Regions from separate parts of the Mesorhizobium sp. P2_H9 genome, predicted to be linked through region 3. Evidence: riboswitches for the same ligand, from Rfam matches in the RefSeq annotation. Region 3 holds a riboswitch; each other region holds the start of a gene.
What was found. A riboswitch is a leader RNA that binds a small molecule or an ion and turns the genes downstream of it on or off. The one in region 3 is predicted to bind cobalamin.

Region 1 (10,080 bases), on a different contig from region 3:
TGGCGCATGCAGCGGGCCGAGCGCGGCGACGAGATGTATCTGGGCCTGGCAAAATGGGGCCGCGAACACGCGGCCTATATCGAAGAGATCTATCGAGAGGTCGTGTCGCGCGGCCCGATCGCCGCCTCCGCCCTCGAAGGCCAGAAAGGCTCGGGCGGCTGGTGGGGCTGGAGCCACGCCAAGCATGCCTTCGAATGGCTGTTCTGGGCCGGCCGCATCACCACGGCGCACCGACGCGGCTTCGAACGCTTCTACGACCTGCCGGAGCGCGTCCTGCCGCAGGCGATCCTCGATCTGCCGGTGCCCGCCCCGGAGGACGCGCATCGCGAATTGCTGCGCATCTCCGCCCGCGCCCACGGCATCGCGACAGCAAGCCACCTGCGCGACTATTTCCGCCTGTCGCCGGCCGACATGAAGGGACGGCTGGAGGAACTGGTTGAAGCAGGCGAGTTGCTGCCGGTGCGGGTCGCGGGCTGGGACAAGCCGGCTTACCTTCACAAAGGCGCACGCTTGCCGCGAAAAATCGAGGCCCGTGCCTTGCTGGCGCCCTTCGATCCGGTCGTCTTCGAACGCTCGCGCAGTGAGCGGCTGTTCGATTTTCACTACCGCATCGAGATCTACACGCCGGCCGAGAAGCGACAGTACGGCTATTACGTGCTGCCGTTCCTGCTTGGCGACAGGATCGTCGCCCGCGTCGACCTCAAGGCCGACCGACCGGCAAGCGTGCTGCGCGTCCACGCGTCTTACGCCGAGCCCGGCGCCCCGCCTGAAACCGCAGCAGAACTGTTCGAGGAGTTGAAGCTGATGCAAAGCTGGCTCGGTCTCGAACGTATCGAAGTGACGCCTGCAGGCGACCTCGGACAGCCGCTTGCCGACATCGCCGCGTCGTAGACGTGCGTTGACACGCCTGCATACACAAGCCTAAATCCGATCCAGACGGTCCCCTGCCCGCAACGGCAGGGGCCAAGAGGGAATGCGGTGCGGGACAAAATCCCAAATCCGCGGCTGTCCCCGCAACTGTAAGCGAAGAGCCTGGGCCGAAAACCACTGGGTAACACCGGGAAGGCAGCACCAAGGCGATGACCCGCGAGCCAGGAGACCTGCCGTCTAGGACATAAAGTATCCGATCGCCTGGCGGGTTTTCCGGGCAAGGAGCCTGATTTGGAACGCGACAGCAGTTTTTCGGCTGAGACAGCGGACGCTTTGTCCGGCGACAGCGATGCCTTGACCGGCGTCACCGTCATCGTGTGCGCCTCCTGTCGCGACGAGACCGGCTCCGACGCCCATCCCCGCGCCGGCGAACTGCTGGCCGAAGACACGCGCCGCGCCGCCTCCGACGAAAACATCCGCATCCGAACCGTCGAATGCCTCGGCAACTGCAAGCGCCGCCTCAGCGCCGCGATCCTGCGCGACGGCTGCTGGAGCTATGTTTTTGGCGATCTGACCGCGAGCAGCGGCGCCGATCTCGTCACCGGCGCCAAACTCTTCGCCACCTCGACCGACGGCCTCATTCCGTGGCGCGGCCGGCCCGAATCCCTCAAGCGCGGCCTCGTTGCCCGCATCCCTCCCCTCGACATGCTGAAGGACTAACCATGACCGCCAACCTCTCCCGCGTTCCCTGCACCGTCGTCACCGGCTTCCTCGGCGCCGGCAAGACGACGCTGGTCCGCCATCTCCTGGAAAACGCCGGCGGCAAACGCATTGCCATCATCGTCAACGAGTTCGGCGACATCGGCATCGACGGCGAAATCCTCAAAGGCTGCGGCATCGACACCTGCCCCGAGGAAAACATCGTCGAACTCGCCAATGGCTGCATCTGCTGCACCGTCGCCGACGATTTTGTGCCCGCACTCGACCAGATCCTCGCGCTGACGCCGAGGGTCGACCACATTCTGATCGAGACGTCCGGCCTCGCGCTGCCCAAGCCGCTGGTCCAGGCTTTCCAGTGGCCGTCAGTGAAGAGCCGGGTGACTGTCGACGGCGTCATCGCCGTGGTCGACGGGCCGGCGCTGGCCGAGGGCCGCGTCGCCAACGACATGGACGCCCTTCAGGCGCAGCGCGCCAAGGACGAGACGCTGGACCATGACGATCCGGTCGAGGAAGTGTTCGAAGACCAGATCGCCTGCGCCGACCTGATCATCTTGTCGAAGAGCGACCTGATGGACGCCGCCGGCTCGGCCCGCGCCAACGCCATCATCAACGAACATTCCGCCCGCGCCGTAAGAATCGTGCCGACGTCGCATGGCAAGGTTGATCCCTCCGTGCTGCTCGGCCTCGGTCTCGCCGTCGAGGACGACATCGAAAACCGCAAGTCGCATCATGACGGCGCCTTCGACCACGAACATGACGACTTCGACACGTTCATTGTCGACATTGCCTCGATCGCCAGTCCCGACGAGCTGGCAAAGCGCGTCGCCACTGCCGCAGAAGAAGAAAACGTGCTGCGCGTAAAAGGCTTCGTCGATGTCGGTGGCAAGCCGATGCGGCTCTTGCTGCAGGCAGTCGGTCCGCGCGTCAACCATTATTACGACCGCGCCTGGACTGCTGCCGATGACCGTCGCTCGCGCCTCGTCGTCATCGGCCTGAAGGGGCTGAACCGCCCGGCAATCGAGCGTATACTCGCCGGCTGATCCCAGGCACGAGCCGCGATGCACATCCTCACCACCACATCCGCCTCGCTCGACGATCTCGCCGAGCCTGTCGATCTCCGGCAGACGCCGGCGGATATCGTGGCGCTGTCCTTCACCGACAGCGATCTCGCCGGGCTGGCGGCGGCATGGAAATTAGATGCTGAACGCCTGCCGTCGATGCGGCTCGCGGCACTGCGCGATCTGCGCCATCCGATGTCCGTCGATCTGTGGGTCGACAGCGTCGCCCAACACGCCAAGGTCATTCTCGTCCGTATCCTCGGCGGCTACCACTGGTGGCGCTATGGCTGCGACCAGTTGGCCGCGACCGCCCGCGCCCGCGGCATCAAACTGGCGCTGCTGCCGGGCGAAAGCCACGACGAAGATCTCAGGCTGATCGAAGCCTCGACGCTGCCGCGCGAGGAGCTCGATGCATTGCTGGGCTATTTCCGCGAGGGCGGCCCTGCGAATATGAGCGCGCTGGTGCAGCGGTTGGCGCGGCTGGCTGGGCAAGATACGGCGGTCGCCGAGCCGGTCGCAGTTCCGAAGGCAGGCTACTATGAGCCCGAACGCGGTGCAGTCCCCCTCCCCCTTGAGGGGAGGGTCCGGCCGCAGGCCGGGGGTGGGGTCCTCTCTGCAGCACGCCGACCTAAAGAAACGCTACGTCCGGTCGTACCGACCCCACCCGGCCCTGCGGGCCACCCTCCCCTCGAGGGGGAGGGAAACGTCGTGCCCATTCTCTTCTACCGTTCGATGCTGCTGGCCGCCGATGTCGCGCCCATCGACGCGCTTGTTGAAGCACTTCGCCAGCGCGGCATCACCCCGGTCCCCATCTTCGTCTCCAGCCTCAAGGACCCGACGTCACTCGCCTTCGTCGAGACCGCGCTCGCAACGCTCAAGCCTGCCGCCATCATCAGCGCCACCGCCTTCGCCTCCGGCGCCGAGCCCGGCGTCGAAACCCTGTTCGACCGCGCCGGCGTGCTCGTCTTCCAGGTCATCGTGGCGACGACCCGCCGCGACACCTGGCAAAACAACCAACGTGGCCTCGCCCCCGCCGACCTCGCCATGCATGTCGTGCTGCCGGAGCTTGATGGCCGCATCCTCGCCGGCGCCATTTCCTTCAAGGGCGAGAGCGAGACCGACCCGGCACTGGCCTTCCGCGCCTTGGCCAACCGACCAGAGCCCGACCGCGTGGCGCAGGTAGCAAACCGCATCGAAGCTTTTGTTCGCCTGCAGCAAGCGCCACGCGCGACGCGCAAGCTCGCCATCCTGATCCCCGACTATCCCAGCGCACCCGGCCGCACCGGCTATGCCGTCGGCCTCGACGTGCCGTCCAGCGTGCTCGCCATGCTGCACGACCTGAGGCAACAGGGCTACGCCGTTGAAGGGATTCCGCAAACGCCGCGCGAGTTGCTGCAGATGCTGGAGCGGAGTGGCGACGGGCTGGGGCTGGATGAGTATCGTACCTTTTCGACGGAGCTGCCCACAGCGGCAATTGCAGCGGTAGATGCGGCGTGGGGCGCTCCTTCACCCTCCCCCTTGTGGGGAGGGTCGGTTCGCGACATTCGCGAAGCGGATGGCGCGAAACGGGGTGGGGGTAGCGGCGCACCACCCCCACCCGGCCCTGCGGGCCACCCTCCCCACAAGGGGGAGGGTAAGAGCGCTTTCCCATTTCGCGCCGCCACCTTCGGCAACATCACCGTGGCCCTCGCCCCCGATCGGGGCCGCTCGGCCGACCGCCGCGCCGATTACCACGACCCGACACTGCCGCCACGTCACGAACTGATCGCCTTCGGCCTGTGGCTGAGGAAGTCGCTGGGCATCCATGCCCTCATTCATGTCGGCGCCCATGGCACGCTGGAGTGGCTGCCCGGCAAGACCGTAGCGCTCAGCGAAACCTGCTTTCCCGAGATCGTCACCGGCCCGCTGCCCGTCATCTATCCCTTCATCGTCTCCAACCCGGGCGAAGCCGCACAGGCCAAGCGGCGCATTGCCGCCGTCACCCTTGGTCATCTGCCGCCGCCCTTGGCTGGCGCCGGGCTGGACGAAAACCAGCACAGGCTCGAGCGGCTGGTCGATGAGTACGCCCAGGCCGACGGGCTCGACCGCCGCCGCCGCGACCGGCTGGCCAAGCTGATTGTCGAGACCGCGCAAAAGACCGGCCTTGCTTCCGAGGCCGGCGTTGCCAAAAGCGACGCGCCCGACGAAGCGTTGCGCCGCATCGACGCCTGGCTCTGCGACCTCAAGGATTTCGCCGTCAAGGACGGCCTGCATATCTATGGCCGCTCGCCCGAGGGCGAGGCCGATCCGTTGCGCCAGCAAAGCGCGGCGACCGAGAAGGCAGCGCTGCTTGCCGCCCTCGACGGCCGCCATGTCGCCGCCGGGCCTGCCGGGGCGCCGGCGCGGGGTCGGCGCGACGTGCTGCCCACCGGCCGCAATCTGTTCACGTCGGACCCGCGCACCATGCCGACGCCTACAGCCTATGATCTGGGCAGGGCGGCGGCGGAAGAAGTGGTGCGCAGCTACATGCAATCGCATGGCGACTGGCCGCGCTCGCTGGTCATCGACCTCTGGGGCTCGGCCTCGTTGCGCACCGGCGGCGAGGAGATCGCGCAAGGCCTGGCGCTGATGGGCTGCCGGCCGCAATGGGATTCGGCGACCGGCCGTATCACCGGCATCGAAGTGCTGTCGCCGGCAACGCTCGGACGCCCACGCGTCGATGTCACCTGGCGTATTTCGGGCCTGTTCCGAGACATGTTCCCGACCCAGATCGCGCTGATCGATGCCGCCGCCAACGCCGTCGCCACCCGCGACGAGGACGATTCGGAAAATCCGCTCGCCGCCAGAACCCGCGCTGACGGCAGGATCAGCCCGCGCATTTTCGGCACCTCGCCCGGCACTTACGGCGCCGGTGTCGAGGATCTTCTGGCAAGTGGCGATTGGGGCGCGCGCGAAGAGATCGGCCGCGCCTATCTCGATGCGACGTCGCATGCCTACGGCGGCGCCGAGGGCGAAGGCGTCTCGGCGCCCGGCGCCTTCGAGGGACGCATCGCCGAGGCCGATTTGCTGGTTCATACTGGTGACGACCCCGGCCGCGACATCCTCGAAGGCTCCGCCGATGTCGCCTTCATCGGCGGGTTTTCGGCCGCTCTTGCGGCGCTGGGCCGGAATGCCGATGTCATCGTGCTCGACACCACCGATCCGCAAAAGCCGAAGCCGCGCTCGATCAGTGAGGCGGTGGCGCGCGTCGTGCGTGCTCGTGCGGTCAATCCGCGCTTCATATCGGGCCAGATGCGCCACGGCCCGCGCGGCGCCTCGGAATTCGCCGAGACGGTCGACCGTCTCGTCGGTTTCGCCGAAACCACCAACGCCATATCGGGCGCGCTGATCGAGGCCGTGCATGACGCCTATCTCGGCGACCCCGAGGTTCGCGCCTTCATGCTGCGCGAGAACCCGGCTGCCGCCAAAGTCATCGCCGAACGTTTCCTGTCGGCAAGGCGGCGCGGCCTCTGGCATCCCTTGCGCAATTCCATCGATGACGATCTGGCGGCCTTGATTGCCGAGGCTCAGGCGCTGGGGGTGGCGGCATGAACGCCTTCTCGCGCCGTGGCGCCTGCCCTGCTCTGTCAGCACCCATGCAGACCGGCGACGGCCTGCTGGTGCGGCTCAACCCGGTTGCGGGAGGATTGTCGCCGAAGCTTTTGATTGGGTTAGCCGAATCCGCCCTGCGGCATGGCAACGGCATCATGGAAGTCACCGCGCGTGGCAGTTTGCAGATACGCGGCCTGACAGCGGCTGGTGCTGCGCGGCTGGCGACGGAGGTTGATGCGCTGGGTATCGCGGTGCGTACCGGTGTGCCGGTCGAGACGGGTCCGCTGGCGGGCATCGATCCGCAGGAGATTGCCGATCCCCGGCCGCTGGCCGAACGCATTCGCGCTGCGACCGAGCAGGCCAGCCTTCCGCCACGCCTTGGTCCCAAGGTTTCGGTCGTCGTTGACGGCGGCGGACAGTTGGCCATGGATGCGGTGACCGCCGATGTGCGGCTGAATGCGGTACGGACCGGCACCGGTGTCCAGTGGAGCGTATCGGTTGCAGGTGACAGCCAAAGCGCCAAGCCACTTGCGACGGTCAATGAAGATGCCGCGCGGGACATTGCCGTTGCGGTGCTTCGGATGGTTGCCGAAAAGGGCCGCGAGGCGCATGCGAGGGATTTGTCGGGGAGGCAATTGATATCTCTGGCAGGCTGGCATTCTGTCACGCCCCCCTCTGTCCTGCCGGACATCTCCCCCACGAGGGGGGAGATTGGCAGCTTTGGCGCCGGCTCTCCTTCTGCGGCGTTGGTGATTGGCGAGGCCGGCAATCGCAGGGCAATCTCCCCGCTTGTGGGGGAGATGTCCGGCAGGACAGAGGGGGGCGCGAAGGAACTCCGGCCTATTGGTATTTTCGACCTCGCCACCTCTGGCATCGCCCTCGGCATCGGCCTCCCCTATGGCAGCATGCCGGCCGACAAGCTTATCAACCTCGCCCAGCACAGCCTCACCCTCGGCACCACCGAAATCCGGCTGGCGCCGGGCCGCGCCCTGTTATTCCTCGGCCTAGCGCCATCTGACTGCCCTCCGTTCCAGGCCACCGCAGCCGCCCTCGGCTTCGTCACCTTTCCCACCGATCCGCGCACGCGCATTGCCGCCTGCCCCGGCACGCCCGCCTGCGCCTCCGGCCGGATCGCAACCCGCGACATCGCCGAAACCATCGCAGCGCAAAACCGCGACATCTTCGATTCCTCGCTCACCCTGCACATTTCCGGCTGCGCCAAGGGCTGCGCACACCCCGGCCTGGCCACATTGACCGTGGTCGGCGGCGAAAACGGAGCCGGACTTGTCGTGAACGCGACGGCAAAGGCCCTTCCTGCCGGCTACAGGCCGGGCTATGACGCCGCGCGCGGCGTCAGTCGCGTCGCGGCCAGAGTCCGCAGCGAACGACTTCCCGGCGAAACAGCCGCCGCTTGCCTGACAAGGCTTGGCGCGGCCGCCATCACCGAAGCCTACCGACAGGAATGAGCATGGCCGCCTACGACTACATCCATGACGGCACGACGATATACGAGCGCTCCTTCGCCATCATTCGCGCCGAGGCCGATCTGTCGCACTTTTCCGAGGCCGAGGCCGACGTCGCTATCCGCATGATCCATGCCTGCGGCCAGGTCGAGACCGCGAAGCACTTCGTTTTCTCCAGCGATTTCGTCGCCGCCGCGCGTGACGCTCTTGCTGCCGGCGCACCGATCTTCTGCGACGCAGAGATGGTCTCGCATGGCGTCACCCGCGCCCGCCTGCCGGCCGGCAACGAGGTGATCTGCACGCTGCGTGACCCGCGCACGCACGGCATCGCCGCGAAAATCGGCAACACCCGCTCGGCCGCGGCCATCGACCTCTGGGGCGAGCGCATGGCCGGTTCGGTCGTCGCCATTGGCAATGCACCGACGGCCCTGTTCTACCTCCTGGAAAAACTGCGCGACGGCGCGCCAAAACCAGCGGCGATCATCGGCATGCCGGTCGGTTTCGTTGGCGCGGCCGAATCGAAGGACGCGTTGGCCGAGAACTCCTATGGCGTACCCTATGCCATCGTGCGCGGCAGGCTGGGCGGCAGCGCCATGACTGCCGCCGCGCTCAATTCATTGGCGAGGCCTGGCCTGTGAACGCGCTTCCCAAGGGACGTCTGGTCGGCGTCGGCACCGGTCCCGGCGACCCCGAACTTTTGACGCTGAAGGCGGCCCGCGCGCTGGCCGAAGCCGATGTCGTGGCGTATTTCGCCAAGCGCGGCAACAACAGCAACGCACGCGCCATCGTCGAAACGCAATTCCGCCCGGGCATGACGGAACTGCCGCTGCTCTATCCCGTGACCACCGAAATCGACAAGGATCACGACGACTACCGCTCGCAGATCACGGCCTTCTACGAGGAGTCGGCAGAAAAGGTCGCCGAGCACCTCGATGCCGGCAGGATGGTCGCGGTGCTCTCGGAAGGCGATCCGCTGTTCTATGGGTCCTACATGCATCTGCATGTCCGGCTGGCGCACCGTTTCCCCACAGAAGTCATTCCCGGCGTCACCGCCATGTCCGGCTGCTGGTCGGCGACCGGCCTGCCGATCGTCCAGGGCGACGACGTGCTGACCGTGCTGCCCGGCACGATGAGCGAGTTCGAGCTGACCCGCCGCCTCGCCGACACCGACGCCGCCGTCATCATGAAGGTCGGCCGCAACCTGCCGAAGATCAGGCGCGCGCTGCAAGCGACCAGCAAGCTGAGCCGCGCGGTCTATGTCGAGCGCGGCACCATGCCGGGCAGCGTCTCGATGCGGCTTGCCGACAAGCCGGACGACAAGGCGCCCTACTTCGCCATCGTGCTGGTGGCTGGCTGGTCCGGCCGCCCGCCAGTAGCCGGGGGCGAAGCATGAGCGGCCGTCTCACCGTCATCGGCCTGGGACCCGGCAATGCCGACCAGGTCACGCCGGAAGCCAGCCGTGCTGTTGCGGACGCCAAGTTCTTCTACGGCTACAAGCCCTATCTCGACCGGCTTGAGCTGCGCCCGGACCAGACGCGCGTCGCTTCCGACAATCGCGAGGAACTCGCCCGCTCCAAGGATGCGCTGACCAAGGCCGCGGAGGGCCATGAGGTCGCCGTCGTCTCGGGCGGCGATCCCGGCGTCTTCGCCATGGCCGCCGCCGTCTGCGAGGCGATCGAGGCTGGTCCGGCCGAATGGCGCACCGTCGATATCGCTGTCGTGCCTGGCATCACTGCCATGCTTGCCGTTGCCGCCCGCATCGGCGCGCCGCTCGGCCATGATTTCTGCGCCATCTCGCTGTCCGACAATCTGAAGCCCTGGGAGCTGATCGAACTGCGCCTGCTGGCTGCGGCGGGCGCCGGCTTCGTCATTGCGCTCTACAATCCGATCAGCAAGGCGCGCCCCTGGCAGCTTGGCCGCGCCTTCGAATGCCTCACCGCGATCCTGCCGGGCACCACGCCGGTGATTTTCGGTCGCGCCGCCGGCCGCCCGGACGAGCGCATCGAGGTTTTCTTGCTGGCCGATGTCGAGGCTGAAAAGGCCGACATGGCGACCTGCATCATCATCGGCTCGCCCGAAACCAGGATCATCAAGCGCAGCGACAGGCCGGCGCTGGTCTATACGCCGCGGTCGGCAACGGGCCCGAGAAAATGATCGACCATCGCGGCAAGCGTTTCCAAGGATTCGGCGGAGGGAACGTCCGGCAAGGCCGGCCGGCGGACCATCACCACGTCGATACCCAGCACCCGCGCCGCGGCGATCTTGCCGTAGGTCGCCTCGCCACCGCTGTTCTTGGACACGACAACATCGATGCGGTGATCCCGCAACAGGGCGTTTTCGTCGGCCTCCCGGAATGGCCCACGCGCCAGCAGATATTCAGCATCGGGAACCGCAAGCTT
Region 2 (10,080 bases), on a different contig from region 3:
CAGTGCTTTGCGATCAGGCAAAGCTGTCGCGCAGGCTAGTCGCCGTTCCTGTGAAGCGTCCGCGCACCACGCCGACGGCTGCACCAAGCACCAGCCAGAACACCAGATTGGTCACCGTAACCGCCACCACGAACTGATGGTGCAGGCCTTCCGGGATTGCTGTCACGAAGCTGTCCGGCTGCGGCGCGCCGACGATATGTGGCGCCACGATCAAAGCCACGGCAAGGATCGCCAACGGCAGCGACTTGCGGAAGGCGAGAAGGCCCAGGCCAGCCGCTGTCGCCGCCACTGTTGCCCACCACCAGATCTGGCGCTGCATGAGGTCGGCCGCCGGCATTGCCGGCAGTTCGGGCGGCAGGCCAAGGCCCGGCGCCAGCGTGAACACCGCAAAGCCGGCCAGGCCCCAGAACACGCCCTGGCGCCAGCTGCCGATACCGCCAGCGAACTCGGAAACCGCGACCAGAATCAACGCGAAGCCGATGCCGGTGACGATATTGGCGACGACACTGAAGGCAAAGCGCTCGAAGCCGTCGGCCGGCGACCAGCCTTCGTCTTCAGCCGGAGCCGCCGCTTCGACAGGCGCTGGCGCTGAGCTCATGGCGTTTTCCGCCGTTGCGGCACTGCTCATGGCATTGGTGGTGCTGGCGGCGGGTGCCGCAGCATGATCGTGCTGGTGGCCGCCAGCCTTCTCAAAAACTTCGGCCTGGTAGATCAGAGGGTCGGTGGCAAAGGCCTGCATGCAGGCGAGAACGACGCCAGCCACGAGCCCTGCGATCGCCGCGATGAACACGACGTTGCGAAACAGGTTCATGATGTCAATTCCTCGTCAGTGGCAGGGGAACGCCATCGAGTGGCGATAATCGTGCGCAGCGTTGTGGACTACATCGATATGCGAGAAGCCGACAACCCCGACAACGAACATGCCGAGAAATGCAGTGAGCACCAGCTGCATGAAGCGCGACTGCGAGGAAACGGAAGCGCCGAGAGAGACGGAAGCGGTATTCATGTCTTGTCCTTTCGCCCTCCACCCGAGGGCATAGAAGTCACTATCCCTGTCGCCGGCAGGTCTCCTGGCTCGCGGATCAGCGCCCTTCCCCACCTTCCCGAAGAAAAATCTTCAGTGGCATATGGAGAGGACTACCGCACACAGTTGCGGGGGCAGCCACGGCATTGGGCAACAACTCAGCCCGCACCGCATTCCCTCTTGGCTCCAAACGGAACCGACGACAGCAGCGACTATAGGCAAAATCGCAGCGCCCGGCAAACCAAATTCCGCCGGTTACCAGCGCGAATGCGCCACCTTGGCCTTAAGCTGCGGACGCGGCGATCCGCTCGGCAACGAGGCGCTGCAGCCGCCATAGATGGCGGTCGTGAATGCCGCGCTCCTCCAGGTTTTTCACCGTGTTGTAGAGATAGTCGGCGCCTGAGCCCCAGTGCCCGCATGACGTGGCCAGTCTTTCGACAACCCTCTCTTCGGCGAGCGGGCCGGCATAGGTCGTACCGTTGCGGTTGATGACGAAGGCCAAAGCCTTTATCGGGCCGCTGTCGCTGGACAGGCTGAGCATGCGGGGATGGTAGCTTGTCGGCTTCAGCGTCACTTCGCGCCGCAAAAGCTTGCCCAGCTGCTGCCGCCTGTTGTCGTCGGTCAGCCGAAAAGCGACGCCCTTGCATTGTCCGCCACGGTCGAGCGCCATCATCAGGCCGGGGTTGTCCTTGGTGCCGCGCCAGCGCGTCATGTTCATGCAAAAGGACCGGTGCCAGCCGCGCGCCGTGGCGACACGTTCCTCGACATGGTCGATTTCGGGTTTCCAGATCAGCGAGCCGTAGCCGAACAGCCACAGCGGTTCCGAGTCGGGGAGTTCAGCCTGCAATGCGTCCAGCAACGAATCATAGTCGCCATCATCCAGATGCGCAGCATCAGGATCGGGACCGGTATCCTCGATCGCGCGCCAGCAGCGCGCGACCAGTTCCGGCGTTAGCGACATCGGTCGTGCAGCCAAGTCTCGCTCCTCTTGTTCAACGACATGATTAGGCATCGTGGTAGAAACCGGCAATGCCGTGGCGTGCCAAATGCCGTCGCCAGAATTGACAAACGATTTGCCGGGGTGTCGGCTGGCGCATCACAGGAAGCCTGCCATGCAACCCAGTCCGGGCGAACGCGATCCCTATAACGGCCTGACCCGGGCCGAGCCGACGTTGCCGTCATCGGCCTATTGGGACGCAAACGCCTATCAGCGCGACCTCGACGCCATCTGGTACAAAAACTGGCTGCTGGTTTGCCGCGAGGCCGACCTCGCCCAGCCGCTGGCTTTCAGGACCTTTCGCGTCGGCACGCAGGAGATCGTCGTGCTGCGCGACGACACCGGCGTGCTGCGCGCCTTCCACAACACTTGCCGGCATCGCGGCTCGCAGCTTTGCCAGGAGAGCGAGGGCCGGCTGAAGGCGCGGCTCATCACCTGCCCCTATCACGCCTGGTCGTATTCGCTGCGCGGCGACCTCGTGCGCGTTCCCTCGAAATCGCTGCCCGAAGGTTTCGACAAGGTCGATCACCCGCTCTACCGCGTGGCGCTGTCGGTGTGGCGCGGCTTCGTCTTCGTCAATCTCGCCGAAGATGCCCACGGCTCGGCCGAAACATCTTTCGATCCTGCATCCGGCAGCCTCGCCAACTGGCCGCTGGAGACGCTGGTCAGCGGTCACGTGCTCAAGAAGGTGATGAACTGCAACTGGAAGATCTTTTGGGAGAACTTCAACGAGTGCCTGCACTGCCCCGGCGTCCACAAGGACCTGTCGCGGCTGGTGCCGATCTATGGCCGTGGCCTGATGGGTCGCCATGACGACCCGGACTGGGATCGCCATGCCGACAATGACGCGCCGGAATTTTCCGGCGGCTTGCGCGCCGGTGCCGAGACATGGTCGCGCGACGGAAGGGCGCATGGACCGGTGTTTTCCGGGCTGACGCCGGCCGAGCGCGCCGCCGGCCAGACCTACGCCACGTCACTGCCGTCGATGTTCATCGTCGGCCATGTCGACTATGTCAGGACCGTGCGGCTGGTGCCGCTTGGCCCCGAACAGACCGAACTCACCGCCGAATGGCTTTTTTCGCCCGAGGCACTGGCGGCGCCCCAGGCCGATATCGACAACATCGTCGCCTTTGGCCGGCAGGTGCTGGAGGAAGACGCTGCGATCTGCGAGGTTAACCAGAAGGGCCTGCGCTCGCTGCGCCACCAGGCCGGCGTGCTGATGCCGGAGGAGTACGATCTGCACCGTTTCCACAACTGGGTGCGCGACCAACATGCAACGCTTTCGCCCAAGTCCTGAAAATCAAAGCGATTTCGGCAGATAGCGCCAGGTGACAAAACCGCAGAACGCCGCCAGCAGGCCAAGCGTCGCGAACACCGAGCCCAGCCCGAAGAAGGCCAGCACCACCGAATAGACCAGCGGTGGCGTCAGCTCGGAAAAGTCGAGATAGGTGCGATAGACCGCCGCCATCTGCGCCCTCTCATAGGAGCGCACCGAGCGCATGAAGGCGGTCGAGCCCAACGCATCGAGCGCGATGGTGAAGAACGCGCCGCAAAGCAGGAAGGCGCCGGTGAGCAACGGCACGGTTTCGCCGACCGCACCCGCAGCCAACAGCATCGCCGACATCGCGAAATAAGCGAATGTCATGGTGCGCCGGCCGCCGAACCGCTTTCCCGCCTTGCCCCAGAAGATGGCCATGAACAGAAGTGCGTTGCCGGCCGAAACCAGCAGGCCGCCGGCGAGTTTGCCTTCCCCGGTGATCACCATGAACAGCGGCCCATAGACGAAGAACGTCGTCCAGAAGCAGGAGCGGCCGAAGGCGATCAGCCATGCCAGCCTCAGCCTTGGCTGCGCGACGAAGCGGCCGATATTGGCCAGCGGATTGGCCGGCCGTGTCTTGCCCGGGCGGATCGATGGATTGTCGCCCAGCCTGTAGGTCCAGAACAGCGCCAGCAGGATCATGGCAAAAACGGCAACCGCGCCATGCGCGGCATAGATGCCGAAGCGCGTATAGAGAAAGATGCCGAGCGTCGGCCCACCGGTCCAGGCAAACATCGACCACGCCATGCGCAGCGATTCCGCCTGCATGAAGTCGGTCTTGCGGATGTGGTCCATGATGTAGAGGTTGAGCGTGATCGACAGCGCGCTGGCGCCCATGACCCGGCACAGCATGCCCACCAATTGCCCGGCCAGCGTGTGGGTGACGAAGAACAGCGAGCCGATGGCCAGCAGGCAGGCGCCGGCCGTGTAGACCCAGCGCCGGGCAAAGCGGCGGATCAGCATCGGCATGAACAGCGTCACCGACAGGCCGAGCAGGGCCACGACGGTGTAGAGGATCGAGACGATCTGCTCGTTGTGCAGGATCTCATAGGCCTGGATCGGGATGACGCTCGATACTGTGGCGCGCGCGAAGGACTCGACCGCGTAGAGCGAGGCAAAAGTGCGTGCATCCGCCGGCCGCAAGGCCGGAAGCCAGATCGGATGGCGCACATGGGTGGACATTGCTTTCCCCAAAGCAGACTCGCGCGGCCAATCTGGCGTGGCGTTCCTGGTGTCGGTAACAGGAAACCGACCCGTTCACGGCAAAAAGCGAAGCCGGCCAAAGGCTTTCCGATGCTGGCCTAAAGCAAGCCCTGATGCGGTGTCTTCCCTGCCTTCTTTTGTCCGGTGCAACCGTGCTAGTCGTCTGAGGTCAGCTGAATCAGAATTACGAGACCATGAGCATCCATACGCCGCCAGCCCCGGATCAACCGAAACGCATTGTCGCCATCGACATCGTGCGCGGCATCGCGCTCATCGCCATGGCCAGCTATCATTTCACCTGGGATCTGGAGAACTTCCACTACACCGATCCCGGCCTGACCGCCTTCGGCTGGTGGAAGATCTACGCGCGCTGCATCGCCTCGACCTTCCTGTTCCTGGTCGGTGTCAGCCTGTTTCTCGCCCATGGTCGGCAGATCCGCTGGAACGGTTTTTGGAAGCGTCTCGCCATGGTCACCGTGGCGGCGATCGCCATATCGGCAGTCACCTGGTTCGTCACGCCGGACAGCTTCATCTTCTTCGGCATCTTGCACGAGATCGCGGTGGCCAGCCTGCTCGGCCTTTTGTTCCTGCGTCTGCCGTCATTGCTGACGTTGCTCGTCGCGGCGGTGGTGATCGCCGCGCCGATCTACTTCAGATCCGAAGCCTTCGACCACCCTGCTTTGTGGTGGGTTGGTCTGTCGGCGATCAACCCGCGCTCCAACGACTACGTACCCGTCTTGCCATGGTTCGGCGCGGTTCTTGTCGGCATCGCCGCTACAAAGCTCGCTTCCAACGCCGGCGTGCTGGCGCGGTTGGCGACGCTCACGCCCGGACGATGGGCCAACCCGCTGATCTTCATCGGCCGTCACAGCCTGGCTTTCTACCTGATCCATCAGCCGCTGCTGTTTGGCTGTGTCTGGCTGTTCTCGCAGATCATGCCGGCGCCGGTGGAGACAAGGGAAGTGGTCTTCCTGAAAGAGTGCCAGGTATCCTGCCAGCAGCAGCGCGACACGGAGTTCTGCACCAGCTATTGTGTGTGCATGCTGGATACGCTGCAAGGCGAGGCAACATTCGATCGGCTCTACAATGGCGACCAGACCCCGGAGTTCAAGGCGCATCTTGGCGATCTCGCCGGCACTTGCACCGCCAAGACCGAGAGCTCGATGATGGAGGGAGGGCAGCAATGACCGACAGTCAGCCGAAACCCGGGCTCATTCCATGGCCGCCGCTGATCTATGTCGCGGCCATCGCCATCAGCATCGCGCTCGGCCTGCTCTACCCGCTGCCATGGATCGGCGACATTGCGGGCGACCTGCTTTTCGCCGCCGGCTGGGTGGCGCTGTTCGGCGTCGCCGCACTCTGGTTCACCGCGATCCGCAGCATGATACGGGCCAAGACGACGTTCAACCCGAACGCCGTGCCGGACCATCTGGTAACGTCAGGCCCTTTCGGCATCACGCGCAACCCGATGTATCTGGCCAACACGCTGCTGTTGATCGGCGTCGCCTTCGTCTCGGGCATCGCATGGTTTCTGCCGCTGGCCCTGATCGCGGCCTTCGCAACGCAAAAACTCGCGATCGAGGGCGAGGAAAAGGTGCTGGCCGCCAAATTCGGCAAGAAATATCGCGACTACGCCAAAAGGGTGCGGCGCTGGATTTAGGCGCCGGCTCACACAGGTCGGCTACGTGTTGACGCCGAGCTCCACCAATCGCTCGACGCAGGATTCCTCGGCCTGGTCGAGTTCGGCAAGCGTCTCCTCGAGGTCGCGTCGCTTCTGCCTGAGATCTTCGCGCTTTTCCTCGATGCGCTTGATCATCAGCTTGAGTTGACCGACCTCGCCGGGCGGCTCCTTGTACATCTGGATGATTTCGCGGATTTCGTTGATCGAGAAGCCGAGCCGTTTTCCCCGCATGATCTGGCGGATGAGATGCCGGTCCGAGGGGCGAAACAGCCTCGTGCGGCCGCGCCGCACCGGTTGCACCAGCCCTTCATCCTCGTAAAAGCGCAGCGTCCGCGTCGACACGTCGAATTCGCGCGTCAGTTCGGTGATCGAGTAGTATTCCCGCATTGTCACTCCAGATGCCGGAATCCCGGGCGATCGCCAAGCGGCGTCGCCCTTTTGTCCCGAACCAAACCCATGCCATGCCGGAATCGACAAGGCGCCCCGCGCAAGCCTCGCACGGCATTTACGTAAAAGTCAATTGAGGGCATATCACCGTGGCCCTCAGGGCACGGCGAACCACCATGTGGCAAGCCCCAGAAAGGCAAAGAAGCCGACGACGTCGGTGACCGTGGTAACGAAAACCGCCGAAGCCACCGCCGGGTCGATCTTGAAGCGGTCGAGCAGCAGCGGGATCAGGATGCCGGCAAGGGCGGCCACGAACATGTTGATGATCATCGCCGCCGCAATGATGCCGCCGAGGTTCGGATCCCAGAACCACGCCGCCGCCGCGATGCCGATCAGGATGGCGAAGATGATGCCGTTGATGAAGCCCACCCCCATCTCGCGGCGGATGATGCGGCCGGCATTGTAGATGTCGAGATCCTTGGTCGCCAGCGCCCGCACGGTGACAGTCATGGTCTGCGAGCCGGCATTGCCGCCCATCCCCGCCACGATCGGCATCAGCACGGCAAGCGCCACGATGTGCTCGATCGTATGGTCGAACAGGCTGATCACCGACGCCGCCAGGAACGCCGTCAGAAGATTGATAAGCAGCCAGGGCACACGCGAACGCGAGGTCGAGACTATGCTGTCCGACAGCTCTTCGTCGCCGACGCCGCCCATGCGCAAAAGGTCCTCTTCGGCCTCCTGCTGGATGACGTCGACCATGTCGTCGATGGTCAGCACACCGACCAGCCGCTCGTTCTCGTCGACGACAGCGGCGGAGAGAAGATCGTATTGTTCGAAATCGCGCGCTGCGTCTTCCTGGTCCATCGTGGCCGGAATGGCGTGCCTTGTCTCATGCATCACCTCTTCGACCTTCACCGAGCGCTTGGTGCGCAGGATCTGGTCGAGATCGATGGCGCCAAGCAGCTTGAAGCTCGGGTCGATGACAAAGATCTGGCTGAAGCGGTCCGGAAGGTTCTTGTCCTCGCGCATGTAGTCGATGGTCTGGCCGATGGTCCAGAACGGTGGCACGGCGACGAACTCTGTCTGCATGCGGCGGCCGGCAGTCTCTTCGGGATAGTCCAGCGAGCGGCGCAGCCTGATCCGCTCGGTGAACGGCAGTTGCGACAGGATCTCGTCCTGGTCTTCCTTTTCGAGATCTTCGAGAATGTAGACCGCGTCGTCGGAATCGAGCTCCTGCACCGCCTGCGCAATCTGCGCATTGGGCAGATTGTCGACGATCTCCATGCGGATCGCCTCGTCGACCTCGGTCAGCGAGGAAAAGTCGAAGTCGGCGCCCAGGAGTTCGACCAGCACGCGGCGCTGTTCGGGGTGAAGCGCTTCGAGCAGGTCGCCCAGTTCCGACTGGTGCAGGTCGTCGACTTCACGCTTCAGCGTCAGCGTGTCGCGATCGGCGATCGCCGCACCGATCTGCGCCAGGAATGACGACAGAATGACGCCGTCCTCGCCATAGATATCGGCGTGGCTGTCTTCAGCGGCTCTGGCGCCGGTCGTCTGTTCGCCCTGGCGTTCCACCAGCGCCTCCCGCCATCGGAATCCCGGAAAAGGTGCCTGTCAGGTCTAGCGCGCAACGCACGGGAATATCAAACGAAATGCGCCCTGCCTCGCAGACGGGACGAGGGTCCCTTCATCAAGACATGGTGCTGCCCGGGCTTCAGGCAGCGCGACAGCGCATGTCGCTGGGGAAAGAGCACCCATTCGCGGATAGGGCAGAATTGCCGTTGTGTAAGCGCTGGAAAACCACCGCATCCGCCTGTGCCCGTAATGTGGCCAAGATAACCGGAAGCCCTTGACCGTAAAGTCACAGAGAACGAACGAGACAATCGCAGGACAACGCGTTCGCGTCGTCGTCGCCGAGCGCAATCCGCTCGTTGTGTCGGCGATGCGCGAAATGCTGGAATGCGACGGGCGCTTCGAGCTTTTGGCCTGCGTGCAAAGCGGCAGGCATTTCCTCGAACTGGCAATGGCAGGCGAATTCGACGTCGCCGTCATCGGCTGGAAACTCGCCGACATGGACGGCGCCGATGTCCTTGCCGAGATCCAGAGCCGCAAGCTCAATGTGCGCATCACGGTCTTTTCCAACGACCACGATATCGGCATCCTGAAGCAGTGCGTGCGACTCGGCGCGCATGGCTACTGTTTTCAGTTCGACGACCCGCCGATCATTTTCGAGACGATCCTGGCGGTCGCGCATGGCCGCATCTGCATCCCTTACATCGACATCAACAAGGTCAACGACACGCCGTTGGCGCAGCTCACGGTTCGGGAACGGGAACTGCTGGCGGTGCTTTCCGACGGTTGGACCAACCTTCAGATCGCGACCCGCACCGGCATCTCCGAGAATACGGTGAAGTACCACCTGAAAAATCTCTACGACAAGCTTGCCGTTCGCAACCGGGCGATGGCGGTCGCGCTCTATTCAAGCGAGAAGCGGCGTCCCCTTTCGGGTAGGCCGACCGGGTAGGACGAACCTACCCGCGCGCCGCGAATACTTACCCGGCAAGGTGTTGTTGCGACACGCCGTCCAAACGACACTTCCTCCACAATCCCTAGGCATCGGAGGAGATCGCATATGGCCGGGTTCACCCATCTTTTCATTCCAGGACCCACCAACATTCCGGAGCGGGTCCGGCAGGCGATGAACCTGCCGATGGAGGACATGCGCGCCGGGTCATTCCCCGATTTCACCCTGCCGCTGTTCGAGGACATCAAGAAGGTCTTCAAGAACGAGACCGGCCGCGTCTTCATCTACCCCTCCTCTGGCACCGGCGCCTGGGAAGCAGCGATGACCAACGTGCTCAGCCCCGGCGACAGGGTGCTGATGTCGCGCTTTGGCCAGTTCTCGCATCTGTGGATCGACATGGCCGAGCGTCTCGGCTTCGAAGTCGATGCGATCGACTGCGAGTGGGGAACAGGTGTTCCACTCGAACTCTATGCCGAGAGGCTGAAGGCGGACAAGGCGCATCGCATCAAGGCGGTGTTCTGCACGCAGAACGAGACCGCGACCGGCGTCACCAGCGACGTCGCCGGCTGCCGCGCCATACTCGATGACGCAAGCCACCCTGCCCTGCTTTTCGTCGACGGCGTCTCGTCGATCGGCTCGATCGATTTCCGGCAGGAGGAATGGGGTGTCGACTGTGCGGTCAGCGGCTCGCAAAAGGGTTTCATGCTGCCCGCCGGCCTCGGTTTCCTCTCCGTCAGCAAGAAGGCGCTCGTCGCCTCGAGGACGGCGACCCACCGGCGCTGCTTCTTCTCCTTCGAGGACATGATCCGCGCCAACGACGCCGGCTACTTCCCCTACACGCCGGCGACGCAGCTGCTGCGCGGCCTGCGCGCCTCGCTCGACCTCATCGCCGAGGAAGGGCTGGACAACATCTTCGCCCGTCACCATCGCCTCGCCGAAGGCGTGC
Region 3 (10,080 bases):
CGAGCTGTTTGAGGTTCACCGGAGGCCTCCAAGCCTCAAAGCGCTTTTAAATTGAATCGATCTAGGCGCCATGGACAGCGCAACCAAGCGCGCCGACCATAAGCACCGTTTCGTACCGGTTTGAAGTAAAATTTGCTGTTGCACTGCCATAAAAGCATGCTGCGCTGCACTTTCACTGGCTTTCACTGCAGAAATTAAATCGATTAGCTTTTCGCCCTCTTGACTTCCGACCGATTCAATGGCGTGATCAAAAAAGCCAAAGCGCTTTGGAAGACTCTGCGGAAGGTTGCGGTTCCTTTCCGACTGAGTCACAGTCCTGCAGCGTCGGCGGACGGAATGGAGGTTCCGTCCGGGTGTTTGTGACCACTGGGAGGAATACCAATGAAGAAAATGCTTCTGCTGGGCGCCGCGTTTGCTACGCTCGCCCTGAGCGCACCGGCGCAAGCCGAACTGAAGTTCAAGCCGGGTGAGGACCCCCGCTTCAACTGGGCGAATTTCGAAGAGCTCAAGAAAGTCGACCTCAAGGGCGAGACGCTGACGATCTTCGGACCGTGGCGCGGCGAGGACGAGGGCCTCATCCGCACCGTTCTCGACTATTTCTCGGAAGCCACCGGCGCCGAGATCAAGTACTCCTCGTCGGAGAACTACGAACAGCAGATCGTCATCGACACGCAGGCCGGGAGCCCGCCCAACATCGCCGTGCTGCCGCAGCCGGGCCTGATCCAGGATCTGGCATCGAAGGGCCTGTTGACGCCGCTCGGCGACGACACCGCCAAATGGGTCAAGGACAATTACGGCGCCGGCCAATCGTGGGTCGACCTCGGCACTTTCAAGGACAAGGACGGCAAGCCCGGTTTCTTTGCCTTTCCCTACAAGGCCGACGTGAAATCGCTGGTCTGGTACTCGCCGGACAATTTTGAGGAAGCCGGCTACAAGGTTCCGAAGACGCAGGAAGAACTCGCCGATCTTGAAAAGAAGATCATCGCCGACGGCGGCACGCCATGGTGCATAGGGCTCGGTTCGGGCGGCGCTACCGGCTGGCCGGCGACCGACTGGGTCGAAGACATCATGCTGCGCACGCAGACACCCGACGTCTATGACAAGTGGGTGAAGAACGAAATTCCGTTCAACGATCCGGCCGTGGTCAACGCCATCGACATTTTCGGCAAGATCGCCACCGACGACAAGATGGTCGATGGTGGCGCCAAGGCGGTTGCCGCGACCGATTTCCGCGACAGCCCGAAGGGTCTCTTCTCGGTGCCGCCGAAATGCTACCTGCATCACCAGGCGTCGTTCATCCCGACCTTCTTCCCGGAAGGCACGAAAGTTGGTCAGGACGCGGACTTCTTCTACTTCCCGCCCTACGCCTCCAAGCCTGACCTCGGCACGCCTGTGCTTGGCGCCGGGACGCTGGCCATGATCACGAAAGATAGCAAGAGTGCCCGCGCGTTCATCGAATTCCTGAAGATGCCGCTCGCCCATGAGATCTGGATGGCCCAGGGCGGTTTCGTGACGCCGTTCAAGTCGGTCAACAAGGATGCCTATGCCAGCGACGCGCTGAGGAAGCAGGGCGAAATCCTCGCCAATGCCTCGACCTTCCGCTTCGACGGCTCGGACCTGATGCCGGGCAAGATCGGTGCCGGCGCGTTCTGGACCGGCATGATCGACCTGGTCGGTGGCAAGTCCGCCCAGGATGTCGCCACGGACATCCAGAAGAGCTGGGACGCGATCAAGTAAGCAGCCGACTATCCGGCTGGACATTCGTTTCGACTACCCGATCCGGGCCATCGAGGCCCGGATCCGACCGGCGGCCCGTGCCGCGGCGATTGTCATGAGCACATAGATTTTCCGGCATGAAGCGCGATCGGCAAAGGGGGGACCCGCTCTGCCTGCCGATTGCGCTCTGAACAACTGAATCGGCGCATCTCATCGCTTGGGTCGTTCGACTTTGGCCGATGCTGCGCAGGGGAGGAACCCATGGCGGCTCAGATTTTCTCGGCCATATTCGTCATCATCGTCGGCGTCGGCGGCTGCGTCGCCTATTTCTGGGGCGCCAACAAGCTGGTGGACATCATATTCCCGTCACGCGGCGTTGCCGGTGCGGCGGCCATCGACAATCTGCGCCGGCAAGGACTGGTCCGGCCATGGCTGTTTGTCGGCCCAGCCATGATCATCCTGACCATCTATCTGATCTACCCGGTGGTCGAGACGCTGCGATTGTCGTTCCTCGATCGCGGCGGCATTCATTTCGTCGGCCTGGCCAATTATCAATGGGCGTTCGGCGACCGCGAGTTCCGCAACTCGATCCTCAACAACATCATCTGGCTGGCGGTCGTGCCCGCCGCCTGCACCTTCCTCGGGCTGATCATCGCCGTGCTCACCGACAAGATCTGGTGGGGCACGATCGCCAAGAGCCTGATCTTCCTGCCGCTGGCCATCTCCTTCGTCGGCGCCAGCGTCATCTGGAAATTCATCTACGAATATCGCGGCGACGGCCAGACACAGATCGGCCTGCTCAACGCCATCATCCAGTATTTCGGCGGCCAGCCGCAGGTGTGGATATCGCTGCCCTTCTGGAACAATTTCTTCCTGATGATCATCCTGATCTGGATCCAGACCGGCTTTGCCATGGTCATCCTGTCGTCGGCCTTGCGCGGCATCCCGGAAGAGACGCTGGAGGCTGCGGTCATCGATGGCGCCAACCCGTTCCAGATCTTCTGGAAGATCATGGTGCCGCAGATCTGGGGCACCATCGCCGTGGTCTGGACCACCATCACCATCCTGGTGCTGAAGGTCTTCGACATCGTGCTGACCATGACCAACGGTCAATGGAACAGCCAGGTTCTGGCCAATCTGATGTTCGACTGGATGTTCCGCGGCGGCGGCGATTTCGGCCGCGGCGCCACCATCGCCATCATCATCATGATCGCGGTCATCCCGATCATGGTCTGGAACATCCGCCAGGCGAACAAAGAGACGGGAGGGCATTGAAATGGCCGTCGCAACCGGAAAATCCTTTGCCAGCCGCTTCGGCGTCCACATCGCGGTTCTGATCTTCGTCGCGATCTGGACCGTGCCGACGCTCGGCATCCTGGTCTCCTCGCTGCGCGACAAGGACCAGATCATCGCCTCGGGCTGGTGGAATTCGTTCTCCAGTTCCTCCCAGACGGAAGCCGGCCGGCTGCCAGCCGCCTCGACGCAGGTCGAGAAGGACGGCAAGTTCGTCCTCCAGGGCAATATCTTCGGCGAAGGTGCCGCCCGCAACATCAGCGCCTTCGGCGTCAAGTCGGCCGCACCGACGCAATATCCGGCCGGCACGACAGCCGATCTCGGCGACGGCGTGACCTTGCTGCTCAACGCCGACGGCACTTTCGTTATGTCCTCGCCGAAAGCTTTTGAGGGCGACCGCGGCCAGCGCGTCTATTACGCCTCGTCGGCGCCGCCAAAATTCACCACCGACAACTACAAGACCGTGCTGTTTTCGGAAGGCATCGGCCGCTCGTTCATGAACTCGCTGACGGTGACCATTCCGGCCACCGTCATCCCGATCCTGATTGCGGCATTCGCTGCCTATGCGCTGGCCTGGATGCGCTTTCCCGGCCGGGCCCTGCTGATTGCGGTGATCATCGGCCTGCTGGTCGTGCCGCTGCAGATGTCGCTGATCCCGCTGTTGAAGCTCTACAACGGCGTCGGCTCTTTCTTCGGCATGCCGTCAAAGACCTATCTAGGCATCTGGCTGGCGCACACTGGCTTCGGCCTACCCTTCGCCATCTACCTGCTCAGAAGCTACATTGCCGGCCTGCCGCGCGAAATCATGGAATCGGCGCGCATCGACGGCGCCAGCGATTTCGAGATCTTCGTCAAGATCGTCTTGCCGCTGTCGTTCCCGGTGCTGGCCTCCTTCGCCATCTTCCAGTTCCTCTGGGTATGGAACGATCTGTTGGTCGCGATGGTTTTCCTGGGTACCGAGGCGGACCAGATCGTGCTGACCGCCAAGCTCAATGCGTTGCTCGGCTCACGCGGTGGTGATTGGGAAATCCTGACGACATCGGCTTTCGTGACCATCATCGTGCCGCTGATCGTGTTCTTCTCGCTGCAGCGCTATTTCGTCCGCGGTCTGCTTGCAGGCTCGGTGAAAGGAGGCTGAGACCATGCAATCCGCTTTGAAGGCGACCTCGAAGCCCGATCTCGCCGTCGATCGCGACTGGTGGCGTGGCGCGGTGATCTACCAGATCTATCCGCGCAGCTATCAGGACTCGAACGGCGACGGCATCGGCGACCTCAAGGGCATTATAGGCAGGCTGCCCTACATTGCCTCGCTGGGCGTCGATGCCATCTGGATCTCGCCCTTCTTCAAGTCGCCGATGAAGGATTTCGGCTACGACGTGTCAGACTATTGCGACGTCGATCCGATGTTCGGCACGCTGGCCGACTTCGATGCCCTGACCGCCGAGGCGCACAGGCTCGGCCTCAAGGTGATGATCGACGAGGTGCTGTCGCATACCGCCGACAATCATCCGTGGTTCAAGGAAAGCCGCTCAAGCCGGACCAATGCGAAGGCCGACTGGTATGTCTGGGCCGACGCCAGGCCCGACGGCACACCGCCCAACAACTGGCTGTCGATCTTCGGCGGCTCGGCCTGGCAGTGGGACACCAGCCGCCAGCAATATTATCTGCACAATTTCCTGGCTGAGCAGCCCGATCTCAACTTCCACAGCCGTGCCGTCCAGGACGCGCTGCTCGAGGTCACCCGCTTCTGGCTGGAGCGCGGCGTCGACGGCTTCCGCCTCGACACCATCAACTTCTACTTCCACAGCCAGGGGCTGGAAAACAATCCGCCGCTGCCGCCGGAAGAGCGCAACGACCAGACCGCTCCTGCGGTCAACCCCTACAACTACCAGGACCATCTCTACGACAAGAGCCGGCCGGAAAATCTCGCGTTCCTCGAACGCTTCCGCGCGCTTCTCGACGAATATCCGGCAACCGCCGCGGTCGGCGAGGTCGGCGATTCGCAGCGCGGCCTGGAAGTTGTGGCGGCCTACACCGCGGGCGGGAAGCGCGTGCACATGTGCTATTCGTTCGATTTCCTGGCGCCCGAAAAGATCAGCGCGGCTAAGGTGCGCTCGGTGCTGGAATCCTTCGGCAAGGTCGCCAGTGATGGCTGGTCGTGCTGGGCTTTCTCCAATCATGACGTGATGCGCCCGGCGTCGCGCTGGGCCGCCGGCGAGGCCGACGAGACCGCCTATCTCAAGGTCATCTCGGCGCTGCTGATGTCGCTGCGCGGCTCGGTCTGCCTCTATCAGGGCGAAGAGCTCGGGCTCGGCGAAGCCGAGCTGCAATTCGAGGATCTGCAGGACCCTTACGGCATCCGCTTCTGGCCGGAGTTCAAGGGCCGCGATGGCTGCCGCACACCGATGGTGTGGGATGCCACGGCCAAGAATGCCGGCTTCTCCTCGGCAAAGCCCTGGTTGCCGGTGCCGGGAAAACACCTTTCGCAAGCGGTCAACGTGCAGCAGGGCGACGACAGCTCGCTTCTCGAGCACTACCGGCGCTTTCTGGCCTTCCGCCGTCTGCATCCGGCGCTGGCCAAGGGCGATATCGAGTTCATCGAAAGCGAGGGCGACACGGTTGCCTTCACGCGGCGCGAAGGCAACGAGCAGATCGTCTGCGTCTTCAATCTCGGCGCCGGGCTGGCCAACATCGATCTCGGCGGCCGCGCGCTGCAGCCATTACCGGGGCACGGGTTTTCAGGACAGACTGGCGCCGGCTCTATCCGTCTTGGCGGCTACGGCGCCTGGTTCGGGCGTATCGACTGAATTTGCTAGAAGAATTCACTGGGAGGAAATCATGGCCGATGTCACGCTAAGACAAGTGAAAAAATCATATGGCAATCTGCACATTCTGCACGGCATCGATCTCGACATAAAGTCGGGCGAGTTCATCGTCTTCGTCGGCCCTTCGGGTTGCGGCAAGTCGACCTTGCTGCGGTCCATCGCCGGATTGGAGGAGATCACCTCCGGCGAGCTCAAGATCGCCGGCGAGGTGGTCAACGACGTGCCGCCGTCGAAGCGGGGCATCGCCATGGTGTTCCAGTCCTACGCGCTCTACCCGCATATGACCGTCTACGACAACATGGCGTTCTCGATGAAGATCGGCAAAGAGAACAAGGCCGAGATCGACCGGCGCGTGCGCCAGGCGGCGGAAATCCTGCAGCTGACCAAATATCTCGACCGCTTGCCCAAGGCGATGTCGGGCGGCCAGCGCCAGCGCGTCGCCATCGGCCGCGCCATCGTGCGCAATCCAAAAGTGTTCCTGTTCGACGAGCCGCTGTCCAACCTTGATGCGGCACTGCGCGTCGCCACCCGCATCGAGATCGCCAAGCTCAAGGAATCGATGCCCAACACGACGATGATCTACGTCACCCACGACCAGGTCGAGGCGATGACGCTGGCCGACCGCATCGTGGTGCTCAAGGAAGGTCATATCGAGCAGGTCGGCACGCCAATGGACCTCTACAAGAAACCGGGCAATCTGTTCGTTGCCCAGTTCATCGGCTCGCCGGCCATGAACATCTTGCCGGCGACGATCGAAACAACCGGCAATTCGACTGTCGTCAGCCATGTCGGCGGCCGCAAGGCGACGGTGCCAATCACCACGCCGGCTTCAGCGAAAGGCACCGCGGTAAGCTTCGGCGTGCGACCGGAGGATCTGGTGGTCTCCACCGGCGCCGATTATCTTTTCGAGGGCAAGGTGGACTATGTCGAACAACTCGGCGAGGTTCAGCTCATCTATGTCGACATCGGCCGCGCCGACCTGCCGCTGGTGACCAAGCTGCCCGGCAATGTCGAGGTCAAGCGCGGGGCGACGCTGCGGCTGAGCGCGGATGGCGGTGACCTGCATATCTTCGACGCCGACGGACATTCCTTCGCTCTCCATAAGGCGGAAGCCAAGGCAGCCTGAGGCCGGCACATCGGATCGGATCGACACAAAAAAGAGCGGCGGGCCAGGCCCGCCGCTCTTTTTTGGACATCGACTTCGGCTTTTAGCGGCCGAAGAGGTTCCGGTCGCTGCCCTGAGGGGCCGACTTCTGGACGTCACCCGACGAGTTCAGCAGCTTGTAGACCGGCGAGCCGGTGTTGCGGACCGAAGACGTCTTTGTGTTGTCGACGTTGACGGTCGCTAGCTTGTTGATGTCAGTACCACCAACGTTGTCATTGGCGGCGTAAGCGGTGCCCGCGGCAATCAAAAGAGCGGCGGTAGCGAGAACAAACTTTTTCATTTCTAGTACTCCTGAATTTTTCATGTTGCGGCGAACGGCGGACTATCCCGCCGCTCTGCTGGGATGAGCTTAACGGTTGCCGAAGAGGTCGCCGCCGCTGCTCTGGGAAGCAGACTTCTGGACGTCTTCCGACGAGTTGAGCAGCTTGTAGACCGGCGAGCTGGCGTTGTGCACGGACGAGGTGTGCGTGCTGTCGACGTTGGCCGTCGCCTGCTTGTTGATGTCGTAGCCGCCGACGTTGTCGTTGCCGGCGTAGGCGGTGCCGGCTGCAATCAAAAGAGCGGCGGCAGTGAGAACAATCTTTTTCATTTCTGGTACTCCTGAATTTCCGGCCGAGCGGCGGACAAATCCCGCCGCTCGGCTGGGGGTGAGCTTAGCGGTTGCCGAAGTGGCCACGGTCGCTACCTTGAGCGACAGGCTTCTGAGCAGCCGGCTCCGACTTCACGATGGAAGCCGTGTGCGTGCTGTCGACGGCAATAGCTGCCTGATTGGCACCGTCAGAACCAAAGTGGTCGCTACCATTGGCGAAGGCGCTGCCGGTGATGGCCAGAACGGCGACGGCAGTGAGAACAATCTTTTTCATTTTTAGTACTCCAGTATCTTAGTTCATCAGTCCGTCTAGCGGCGTGTCTTGGAAGGAAATTCGCGTCGTTCGGACAGCCCCGATGTGGGTGAGGCCAGCACCTGTTTCCAATCACGAAGTTGTTCCGCGTGGACCATGGCTCTGCACCTTGAAATTGTACCAGAGCCTCCTACACTTTCTATTTTAGTGAATAGTTTCAATTCGTTATGCTGTGCCACCCGTGAGCCAGCTGACGAATTGGCAAACCAGCGTTCACACCGTCCTGCACGCTCTGTCAACAGAAACGAACCGTTCGGTTCGATTTTAGAAACTGCTAATAGTCACTTTTCGAAACTGTTAACTGTTCTTAGCCCCGCCGCAGGTCGAATCCGACGCACGAAGCGGGCGGGTCGCGGCCGGTGAAAAGGCTGGGTTCGCGTCACAAATCCTGGCCGGTGCATTTCGCCTATGGTGTCGCGCCGCATGGATGCGATGTCGCTTTCATGCCGATGGCGCGGCCGTTGTCGTGATTAGATGATGGCATCTCAGGTGCCGCTTCGTGACGATGAAGCGGAGAATTGGGAAGCCGGTCAAAACCCGGCGCTGCCCCCGCAACGGTGGTGGAGTTCAAGTCGCAACGGGAGACCACTGGGCCACAAGCCTGGGAAGGTGTCGCGACCGTCCGCAAGGACACTCCAGAGCCCGGAAACCAGCCCGAGATATCTAGACTCGACTGATCGCGGTGGGCGGTCAAGAGGTGGATGGTGCATGCCGGCCCTGTCGCCGGATTGCGACCGGTCTTTCCTCCATCACCACCAAGTTCAGTCCTTGAAGATGAGGACAGGACATGGATGCGCGCAACGACATGCTGAGGCTCTTGCACAGCCGCAGGGACGGCTACTCGCTCGAGCAGCCCTTCTACACCGATCCCGACTATTTCAAGCTCGACATGGAGCTGATCTGGTACCGCGACTGGCTGTTCATCGGTCATGATTGCGAATTGCCGAAGCCGGGCAGCTACATCACCGCCCAGGTCGGCGACTATCCGGTGGTGCTGGTCCGCGACCAGCAAGGCAAGATCAACGCGTTTCACAACTCCTGCCGCCATCGCGGCAGCCGCGTCTGCAACGCAGAGAAAGGCACGGCGGCCAAGCTCGTCTGCCCCTATCACCAGTGGACCTACGAACTGGACGGCAGGCTGCTGTTCGCACGGCAGATGGCCGATGGTTTCGACAAGAGCCAGTTCAGCCTGAAGCCGGTGGCGTGCGAAAGTGTCGGCGGCTACATCTTCATCTGCCTGGCCAGGGAGCCGGCGGACTTCGCGCCTATGCGCGCCATGGTCGAGCCCTATCTGTTGCCGCACCGTCTGCGCGAGGCAAAGGTCGCCTTCGAATCGACCATCGTCGAGAAGGGCAACTGGAAGCTGGTCTGGGAGAACAACCGCGAGTGCTATCACTGCGCCGGCAACCATCCGGAACTGTGCAAGACTTTCCCGGAAGCGCCGACCGTGACCGGTGTGCAGGGTGCCGACAGCGACCCGGAAATGCTGGCGCACTGGGCGAAATGCGAGGCGGCGGGCCTGCCGAGCAAGTTCCGCATCGATACCGCCGGACAGTTTCGCGCCACCCGCGCGCCGCTGCTGCGCGATGCCGTCAGCTATACGATGAACGGCAAGCGCGCGGTGAAGAAGAACCTTTCCGACAGCGTTTCGGCCGACCGCATCGGCACCTTGATGCACTACCACTACCCGACGACCTGGAACCACATCCTCATCGACCACGCCGTTACCTTCCGCGTGCTGCCGATCAGCGCCACGGAGACGGCGGTGACGACGAAATGGCTGGTCCACAAGGATGCGGTCGAAGGCGTCGACTATGACCTTGCCGAACTCACCCATGTCTGGACCGAGACCAACGATCAGGACCGGCGCATCGTCGAGGAGAACGCCTTCGGCATCCTGTCGCCGGCCTATGAGCCCGGCCCCTATTCGGAGTTGCATGAAGGCGGCGTGATCCAGTTCGTCGACTGGTATGCCCGCTTCATCGAGCCGCGCCTTGCCGAGGGCGGCCGGCCCGCGCTGCGCAGCGTCGCCTAGCACATGGCGCCCAAAAGTGTTGAGCGGTTTTGGAGTAACGCCATGTGCAGCATGAAAAGGTCGGAAGGATGAATGCGATGACGGACCTTGGCCTCTACCGCCATCTCGACGAGATGGCGCCCTGGAACGACAGGCTGCAGGTGT

Region 1: another riboswitch for cobalamin. It lies ahead of AC1DXN_RS17400 (DUF1636 family protein); the one in region 3 lies ahead of AC1DXN_RS10185 (aromatic ring-hydroxylating oxygenase subunit alpha).
Region 2: another riboswitch for cobalamin. It lies ahead of AC1DXN_RS17185 (CbtB domain-containing protein); the one in region 3 lies ahead of AC1DXN_RS10185 (aromatic ring-hydroxylating oxygenase subunit alpha).

What each region holds. Positions count from the first base shown of each region.
Region 1 is NZ_JBFUFX010000009.1:47,818-57,897, forward strand. Features, by position in the region: gene AC1DXN_RS17395 (winged helix-turn-helix domain-containing protein) at 1-891, shown strand, start outside; cobalamin riboswitch at 921-1,122, shown strand; gene AC1DXN_RS17400 (DUF1636 family protein) at 1,162-1,590, shown strand; gene cobW (cobalamin biosynthesis protein CobW) at 1,593-2,630, shown strand; gene cobN (cobaltochelatase subunit CobN) at 2,649-6,218, shown strand; gene cobG (precorrin-3B synthase) at 6,215-7,684, shown strand; gene AC1DXN_RS17420 (precorrin-8X methylmutase) at 7,687-8,319, shown strand; gene AC1DXN_RS17425 (precorrin-2 C(20)-methyltransferase) at 8,316-9,074, shown strand; gene AC1DXN_RS17430 (precorrin-3B C(17)-methyltransferase) at 9,071-9,835, shown strand; gene AC1DXN_RS17435 (cobalt-precorrin-6A reductase) at 9,799-10,080, opposite strand, start outside.
Region 2 is NZ_JBFUFX010000009.1:1,054-11,133, forward strand. Features, by position in the region: gene AC1DXN_RS17180 (CbtA family protein) at 14-811, opposite strand; gene AC1DXN_RS17185 (CbtB domain-containing protein) at 827-1,006, opposite strand; cobalamin riboswitch at 1,044-1,240, opposite strand; gene AC1DXN_RS17190 (gamma-glutamylcyclotransferase) at 1,308-2,000, opposite strand; gene AC1DXN_RS17195 (aromatic ring-hydroxylating oxygenase subunit alpha) at 2,137-3,318, shown strand; gene AC1DXN_RS17200 (MFS transporter) at 3,322-4,521, opposite strand; gene AC1DXN_RS17205 (acetyltransferase domain-containing protein) at 4,737-5,729, shown strand; gene AC1DXN_RS17210 (methyltransferase family protein) at 5,726-6,202, shown strand; gene AC1DXN_RS17215 (MerR family transcriptional regulator) at 6,224-6,610, opposite strand; gene mgtE (magnesium transporter) at 6,767-8,185, opposite strand; gene AC1DXN_RS17225 (LuxR C-terminal-related transcriptional regulator) at 8,460-9,134, shown strand; gene AC1DXN_RS17230 (aminotransferase class V-fold PLP-dependent enzyme) at 9,243-10,080, shown strand, end outside.
Region 3 is NZ_JBFUFX010000004.1:402,504-412,583, forward strand. Features, by position in the region: gene AC1DXN_RS10140 (LacI family DNA-binding transcriptional regulator) at 1-19, opposite strand, end outside; gene AC1DXN_RS10145 (ABC transporter substrate-binding protein) at 382-1,737, shown strand; gene AC1DXN_RS10150 (carbohydrate ABC transporter permease) at 1,978-2,991, shown strand; gene AC1DXN_RS10155 (carbohydrate ABC transporter permease) at 2,993-4,147, shown strand; gene bglA (beta-galactosidase BglA) at 4,152-5,816, shown strand; gene AC1DXN_RS10165 (ABC transporter ATP-binding protein) at 5,848-6,960, shown strand; gene AC1DXN_RS10170 (DUF680 domain-containing protein) at 7,043-7,279, opposite strand; gene AC1DXN_RS10175 (DUF680 domain-containing protein) at 7,349-7,588, opposite strand; gene AC1DXN_RS10180 (DUF680 domain-containing protein) at 7,653-7,862, opposite strand; cobalamin riboswitch at 8,372-8,573, shown strand; gene AC1DXN_RS10185 (aromatic ring-hydroxylating oxygenase subunit alpha) at 8,689-9,936, shown strand; gene AC1DXN_RS10190 (FAD-binding oxidoreductase) at 10,014-10,080, shown strand, end outside.